2 regions of the Paenisporosarcina sp. TG-14 genome follow, and region 2 is predicted to be linked to the other one. Evidence: a T-box and tRNA genes for the amino acid it is inferred to sense, from the RefSeq annotation. Region 2 holds a T-box; the other holds one or more tRNA genes.
The links. A T-box is a leader RNA that pairs with one kind of tRNA and senses whether it is charged. The one in region 2 lies ahead of C406_RS0117390 (valine--tRNA ligase), so its partner is inferred to be a tRNA-Val.
Positions count from the first base shown of each region.

Region 1: it encodes a tRNA-Val, which carries the amino acid that the T-box ahead of C406_RS0117390 (valine--tRNA ligase) is inferred to sense. The anticodon was not compared.

Region 1 is NZ_AMGD01000010.1:20,947-25,166, reverse strand. It holds gene C406_RS0104365 (acyl-ACP desaturase) at 1-679, opposite strand, end outside; gene C406_RS0104360 (hypothetical protein) at 1,180-1,425, shown strand; tRNA gene C406_RS0104355 (tRNA-Val) at 1,672-1,744, opposite strand; gene C406_RS0104350 (2'-5' RNA ligase family protein) at 1,820-2,344, opposite strand; gene C406_RS0104345 (DNA-3-methyladenine glycosylase family protein) at 2,669-3,514, shown strand; gene C406_RS0104340 (MDR family MFS transporter) at 3,607-4,220, shown strand, end outside.
Region 2 is NZ_AMGD01000077.1:6,697-10,916, reverse strand. It holds gene C406_RS0117390 (valine--tRNA ligase) at 1-1,648, opposite strand, end outside; T-box leader at 1,774-2,002, opposite strand; gene C406_RS0117380 (hypothetical protein) at 2,281-2,835, opposite strand; gene C406_RS0117375 (AbrB family transcriptional regulator) at 2,909-3,964, opposite strand; gene hemL (glutamate-1-semialdehyde 2,1-aminomutase) at 4,025-4,220, opposite strand, start outside.

The sequences.
Region 1 (4,220 bases), on a different contig from region 2:
GCATGACAGCACCTGGCATTTGAAAATTACGGATGACATGACCAAGGTAATAACAATAGTTCGGTTCTAATTGAAGATGAAATTTAATGACATCGCGATAAAAAGCGTAATGCAGCGTTTCGTCTTTTGATAAGCGCAAAAGAAGAGTAGATAGTTCGCTGTCATGCTTTCTGGCTACTTTTGCGACATTTGTATAAAAGGCCATCGTCGCAAGTTCCTGCATGGTTGTATAAACCATTGTTTCAAAAGGTGTCGTATAGTCTGGACTATACCCGCTTTCAACGGTTTGTTTATGTAGTTGGTGAAGACGTTTTGGATCCACACTACGCGTGATTAGTAGATAGGTTTCAAGTAAGTTGGAATGTTGATCTTCTTCGGCAGTCCATGTATGAACAAAATCTCGGACAACGGTTAATGGGCCTTTAAAGGTTTGATCCAGATGTGAAGTGAACCAGGGAAGATTAACTTCTGTCAATAGGGCGGTTTCCACAGCAGTGATAATGTTTGCAGGTAAGGTAACTTGACTTGAGTCCCACGGTACTCTGCGAAAATCTTGAGCCTTGTCCCATGGCAAAAATTCATGATATCCCCAATCTATTTTCTCTGATCGTTTTTTATGTTCCGCATATAGTTTTTGAATTTGGGGCTCTAGTCTAAAATCCAGATGATTTGTTAACATGAAAATACCTCCTTCTATGCCTTTCAAAGTTTTGGGTCCTTTTGTGTAAAATTTATTATGGACACAAAAGTTTCTTCAAAAAATTGATCCACCTTTGTCGGCATTATAAAGTGACGATGTGAGTTTAGTAGCTTATAATATACCACCAAGATACGTAATATTCAATTTTTTCTGTGTATAGTAATTAGTAATCTTTTATTGAGCAAAATGGCCTGGGTGGATTATAAATGGGCGTAGACATTTAGAAAGTAATCCAGCATAGCATAAAATCGGGAAGCTCGAGGAGGAAAAAGAGGTACTAAGTGCACAATAAAACAGTTACAGGAAGAAAATGAAGAACGTAAATACACAGTAGAGTCATCCACGAATGTTGTAAGGATATAATTATATAAATGAAAGCATTACTAAATGAGATGTGATTTTCTTAAATAATAATATTTCATTTTAAAGGAATCCATTCTCTTTTGTAGAATAATGGATGGAAGAGAGGAGGGGTGAAAATGGTAGATAGAGACACCTTCAGTTTTTTGTCTGAAAATGAATTTAAGCTGTTTGCTAATATTAAAGCTTTTAAAGAAACCAAACCTGAAATAGCAGAACTCCCATATAAGGGAGACGGGTTTATGGACACTGAAGATAGGTATGATGGCTATAAGAATTTAAAAAAGCATAAGTTAATTCATTTTGATGAAAGTAAATTTAAAACGGGCTTTATACTCCGTTATTCAGATGTAACTTTATTGTAATTATCAAAGCGCACTTACACGTAGTGTGCTTTTTCTATACATAAGGTAATGAAATTGATGTATTAGTAAATGATCAGTATTTGAACTATCGAAAATGAATTTACACTTCCAATAGTATGAGATAAAGGATTTGTTCTTTTTAGCACGAATACAAAAGACAGAAAAAAAACACCACCTCCTAAGAGATGATGCTTTTTTTGGAAGAATCTTTCGTTCCTTAAAGATTCTCGTGGGTTTGGCACCCAATGATCCCGACTGGGCTCGAACCAGCGACCTCCACCCTGTCAAGGTGGCGCTCTCCCAGCTGAGCTACAAGATCGTTTTTCTAGGACAAATTCTATTATAACGTCCACAGAATAATAGTCAATGATCTAGAAAAAATAATTCAAATAACTTACTGTAAAAAGTGGGTCCATTCTGTTTGTGCACTACCATTTACAACGGTCCAACATTCAATAGCTACTGCTTTTCCGACAAGTGTTTCAAAGGACAAGCTTGCACGTTGAAATAGGGGACCCCAAACGGTTAGAGGTACATTGTTAATTAACGTTGCATGAGGTACCCATTTACCTGGTAAGTATGGGGAAATTTCATTTGTATGTAAATTCAAGATTAGAGAAAATAGTTCGCGATGAAATAACTCTAATTCCTTCGTGACCACTGGTGCTGCAAAAAATGTACCTTGTTGTTTGAAGAATCCTAGGGATGATAAAGAAATATCAAGTTGTTTTTGTTTTTCAATCCATAATTTTACTCGTTCATTTAAAATTAAAGGATTAATTTGATCAAAAGTAAATAAGCTGATGTGGGGTGGAAGAGGTGTTTCTTTACTTCGACTTGAAGCGATTAATAAGTCTTTTATATTATGTTCTAATTGTGTAGATAATTTGTAGTCAAAACGTAAAACCAAAACTTGCATGAAAATTTCTCCTTCTTTATCCCCAAATATTTTGAATCCTGGAACTCGCTTCGACAGCAAGAGAGTCGGTTTTCAAGAGTGTAATATCTTCCAATCGTTATTTCTAATAAGTATATACTTACAGTTTGAATCTTTCAGTTATACTTTAATTTAACTATAGTCATCTAAGCTATTAATATTATTAATAGAATCAGGACTTCTAACTACTCACCACATGAGAAGAAGAAATAAGTATTAAACTAAACTGCCATCATGCTATTTCACATCAATTCATCTTATCATAAATGTATGAGTCAAATATAACCGAAGAGAAAGGATATGACCATGACAGAATATATCAATTTAAATTTCACATATGATTTTGATCGTGTACTCGACCGTCTTTCAATGGACCCTTTGATTTCTTTAAATAAAGAAGAACGTTATGTTCTTGTAGCGACTGGAGAGCGCAAGGTAAATAAAGTTCAGGCTACAGGAACAACAGAATCTCCAACATTTCTAATAGAAGGAACAACTAACGAACAACAACTACAAACCATTAAAGAAATTTTTCATTTTGATCGGTCACTCGACCCCATTCATGCTCATTTCGCCCACACCAATTTAGCTTCTTTATTTGAGGAGCATAGAGGAACGCCCATTATTAGAGAGTTTTCGTTATACGCAACGTTATTGAAAAGCATCATACATCAACAATTAAATTTATCATTTGCCCATACACTTACGACTCGTTTCGTTCATACATTTGGCGAGCAAATAGATGGTGTTTGGTTCTACCCACAACCTGACGTGATAGGACAACTTCAAGTTGAAGAGTTACGAGAACTACAATTTAGTACTAGAAAAGCAGAATACGTGATTGGAGTGTCACAAGCCATAGCTAGTGGCGAACTCAATCTCGAAGCCCTTGCTCAACAAGACGATGAAACAATCACGCAAATACTTGTGAAATACCGGGGAATCGGACCGTGGACAGCAGGTAGCTTTTTACTATTTGGTTTAGGAAGACCAAATTTATTCCCACTTGCAGATATAGGACTTCAAAATGCATTGAAAAAACTTTGGGCAACTCCCGATAAACCAAAAGCTGAAGAGATTGCAACTCACTTTCCCGATTGGTCACCTTATTTAAGTTACGCATCGCTTTATTTGTGGAGAAGTATAGAATAACCTCAGACTAATTATGTATGTCAAAGAAACTAATCACAGTGCTACACTATTAAAAAAGTAATAGATAGATGAAAGTTTAGGGAGAAGACATCATGAGAATTAGAGATTGGGATCGAAGTTTAAAAGCAAGGCTAATTGGCGAAGCGTTCATGAACATAACGTTCTGGATGTTTTTTCCATTCCTTGCTATTTATTTTGCAGAAGAATTCGGCAAAACGACAGCTGGTTTATTATTAATTTTGTCGCAGGTTTTTTCAGTAGCAGCAAATTTAGTTGGTGGCTATTGTGCTGATCAATATGGTCGTCGAACGATGATGGTTTTGTCTTCTTTTGGACAGGGCGGTGCATTTTTCTTATTTGCACTTGCAAACTCATCAATTTTGGAATCGCCAAGTTTAGGGTTTATCGCATTTTCAATAGCTAGCGTATTTGGATCATTATATTGGCCAGCTAGCCAAGCAATGGTAGCCGATGTTGTCTCTGAAGAACATCGCAGTGAAGTCTTTGCTGTTTTTTATACTTCCATGAATATTGCAGTAGTTATAGGACCGATACTTGGAGGCATTTTCTTCTTTAGTTACAGATTTGGATTAATGGTGACTGCAGGATTAGTATGCATTTTATTAGCTTGGATACTAATCAAATTTACCAAGGAAACGAAACCATCTAATTCCGACTCGTTGATAAACAATACGTCAAAAGGTTT
Region 2 (4,220 bases):
AACGAAGTGAATCGGCACCGTATTTGTCAATAACGTCCATTGGGTCAATCCCGTTACCTAAAGACTTCGACATTTTGCGTCCGTCTTCAGCGCGCACTAGTCCATGAATTAATACGTCATCAAATGGACGTTTTTCCGTAAATTCGAGTCCTTGGAAAATCATTCGTGATACCCAGAAGAATATAATATCATAACCTGTTACTAATACATCTGTAGGGTAATAGCGTTTGAATTCTTCATTTGATTCGTCTGGCCAACCCATCGTTGAAAACGGCCATAACGCTGATGAAAACCACGTATCTAATACATCTTCATCTTGTTTCCAGTTTTCAATGTCAGCTGGTGCTTCATGACCAACGTAGATTTCATCTGTTTCAATGTGATACCAAGCGGGAATTCGGTGTCCCCACCATAATTGACGTGAAATACACCAGTCGCGAATGTTTTCCATCCAGCGCATATAGGTGTTTTCGAATCGATCTGGTACGAATTGAACTTTGCCATCACCATGTTGAAGGTTAATCGCTTCGTCAGCTAATGGCTGCATTTTAACAAACCATTGTGTTGATAAATACGGTTCTACAACTGCTCCGCTACGCTCAGAGTGACCTACTGAGTGCATATGTTCTTCAATTTTAAATAGTACGCCCGATTCTTGAAGATCCGCTACAATTTGTTTGCGACATTCGAAACGATCCATGCCTTCATACTTTCCAGCTAGACCATTCATCGTACCGTCTTCATTCATCACTAACACGCGCTCTAAGTCATGACGGTTACCGAGTTCAAAGTCATTCGGGTCATGAGCTGGTGTAATTTTAACAGCTCCACTACCAAATGCCATATCGGCATAGTCATCTGCAACGATCTTAATTTGACGACCAATAATCGGTAATGTTAGTGTTTTACCGATTAAATGCATATAACGTTTATCTTCAGGATGAACAGCTACGGCTGTATCGCCAAGCATGGTTTCTGGTCGAGTTGTCGCAATTTCAATATGTCCCGTGCCATCTGTTAGTGGGTAGCGCATATGATAGAAAGCACCCTGTACGTCTTGATGGATTACTTCGATATCCGATAACGCTGTTTTTGTTGCCGGATCCCAGTTGATAATACGTTCACCACGATAAATAAGTCCCTTATTATAAAGTTTAACGAAAACTTCTTTTACTGCGTTGGATAAACCATCATCCAGTGTAAAACGTTCACGTGAGTAATCTAATCCTAAACCAAGTTTTGACCATTGCGTGCGAATATGACCAGCATATTCTTCTTTCCATTTCCACGTTTCTTTAACAAATGTTTCACGACCTAAATCGTAACGTGATATTCCTTCAGAACGAAGTTTTTCTTCTACTTTTGCTTGAGTTGCAATTCCTGCATGGTCCATTCCTGGTAACCATAATGCATCATATCCTTGCATGCGTTTCATACGAATTAATATATCTTGTAACGTCGTGTCCCAAGCATGTCCTAAGTGTAATTTACCAGTTACATTTGGAGGAGGAATTACGATGGTATATGGTTCTTTGCCACTTTCAGGTTGTGCTTCAAAATACTTTCCTTCAAGCCACCATTCATAGCGTCCTTGTTCGATGGACTTAGGATCATATTTCGTAGGTAGCTGCTTTTGTTGTTCAGTCATCATCAGTTCCTCCTTTTTATAGAAAAGCGCAAAGCGCCACTCAAGCTCGACAGACCTACACCAGAACAAAGGTATAGTTAATACGTTTTATATCTTACCCATACGAAAAAACTCCAATCGTCACATAAAAGGACGAAGGAGTTGTTCGCGGTACCACCTTTATTCGCAGATGACAAAATCATCATCACGCTCTCAAAGTTATATAACGGCTTTAAACCGGTTTCTGCTACTTAATTTCGTTCACAGAAACTGCTCATGGGCGACATTCAAACATGTGTTAACGGAAACTTTCACCAGACGTTTCCTCTCTTTTGATAACAACATCATTTTACTCTTCCCAATCTATGCATCAATATTAATTTATTTATCATTTTAGTAAGTACTATTGATGAGTATTGTATCGAATTTTTTATCAAGCCGTCAAGTATTTTTGAAAGGAGAAATTTTAATGAGAAGAGGATATAACCCCTACCTGCTTCCCCCTTGGCTTCGAAAGACTCGTTTTTATTGTAAAAACATCATTCTACCTATTACAGTTTTCGAATTAATTCGCACCATTTTCCTTCCAACTACATTTGACTTTTTGCTTTTATGCCTGTTAATTTCCATTCTTTTTTTGTTTCACAAAGATATTATTTAACTTTAAATACAGAATACTCATCCTTTAAACCGCGCAAGAAAAACGGCAAAGCAATATCTTCTTTAATCACTAGGCTTTCCTCAGAAGTAGAATTTTCACTTGATGAACTACTACTTTCTACTGATGAGGATTCTGGTGGTGGGGGAAGTTCATATGAGCACATTACATCCCATTCAACTTTTAACGTGTGGTCATCTGTAACGGAAGCATGCACATCTGATAAATGAATTTCAGGCTTTACGTCTCCATGTACATAAGTAGGTGGTAATTCTACAAATAATGGTACTGCATATTCAAAATAACCGTTTTCTCCACTAACATCTAAATCTTCAATCGAAATCCATTCTGATGTTCCGTGATGTTGACATTCACCTGGTTGAAATGCGACGTTCGCCGCAATATGGTAAATGCCATGTAAACTGCTTACTCCGTTTAGCTGTTGAAATTCTACTTGCGGTTTAACATCTATTCGTGAAGCACTACTAGGCACCCCAAAACTTTCCGGGAAATAAAATACTTCTTGAAGCTTCCAATTTACATGATTCAATTCTTGTCCTCCTTCACAATGCTATGTGAAAGATTTTATGCGAGAGAACGAGCTATTATGATTTTAGTACAAGTTATTTCAGCCATTTTTTCAATGCGTACGTTAATATGGGACCCGCTATTAACAAAATAAAGAAAATCCGGAATAAATGAAAACTTGTGACTGTCGATAGGTCCGCCCCAGTTTCTAGAGCAGTGATGGACATTTCAGCAATACCACCAGGTGCCGCACTTATAAAGAAATCTAAAAACGTGTTAATTGGATGAATGGCCGTTAAAACGTAAGCGAAGCCAACGCAAAATGCAATTAAAACTAAATTTGATAGCACAATCGCACTAAACATGCGGACAGATAATTTATCTCGTACTTTTTCGAGCTGAAGGCCTAAATGTGAACCGACAAATATTTGAGAAAGAATTAACACCAGTAATGGAACTTCTACAACAGGATGATCGGTGATGAATTGCACAATGGCCATCGCTATAATAGGTGCCATGAGTTCAGGAAGAGGAAAATGATTTTTTTTCATCCCAATGAAAAGAGCTATTCCTACTACGACGACAATAATAAAATGAGTCATATTAAAAGATGATAAGACATCAAGTGAACCATCATTAAAATGTGAGCCTTTTGGAATCCATGCAGTTAAAAATGGGACAATCGTAACAACTACGAATATACGAAAGGTTTGCATTAACATGACGACAGTCGAATTTGCCGATTTCACTTCTTCACTAAGAAGCACCATTTGCGATAAGCCTCCAGGTAGTGAACCTAATACACTTGTAGCAACTGTTTCCCCTGACATTTTCATGAATACATAACTTAGGAGAAGTGCCACAGTCACTACAGAGAATGTTAATAAAGCCATTAAAGGTAGGTCAACCCACATAAGTTCAATTGCTTTTTTGGTAAAAGATGAGCCGATTTGAATGCCTAAGAATATTAAGCCCATTTGACGGAGTATTTTTGGCCAATGAAATTCTAACTTTGTATATTGTCTTAATAACAGTAATGAAATCATGGGTCCGAGTAACCATGGTAAAAAAATACCGATGGAATGTAACACGAATCCACTTGTAGCTGCTATTAAAAATGTTCGTAAAACAATCCAATTTTTGTGCAACATGCCCCACCTCTTCCAATGCAAAAAGTCCTGCTACTCTTAATGAGTAACAGGACGTGTGTTTTAAGCTAATTGAGCAAACACTTTATGGAATGCTTGGACAGTTTTTGCAATATCTTCAGATGTATGAGCTGCAGATAAGAACATGCCCTCAAATTGTGAAGGTGGCAAGAAAATGCCTTCTTCAGCCATCAAGCGATAATATTTTGCGAACAACTTAAGATCAGACGTTTTAGCAATATCAAAGTTAGTCACTTTT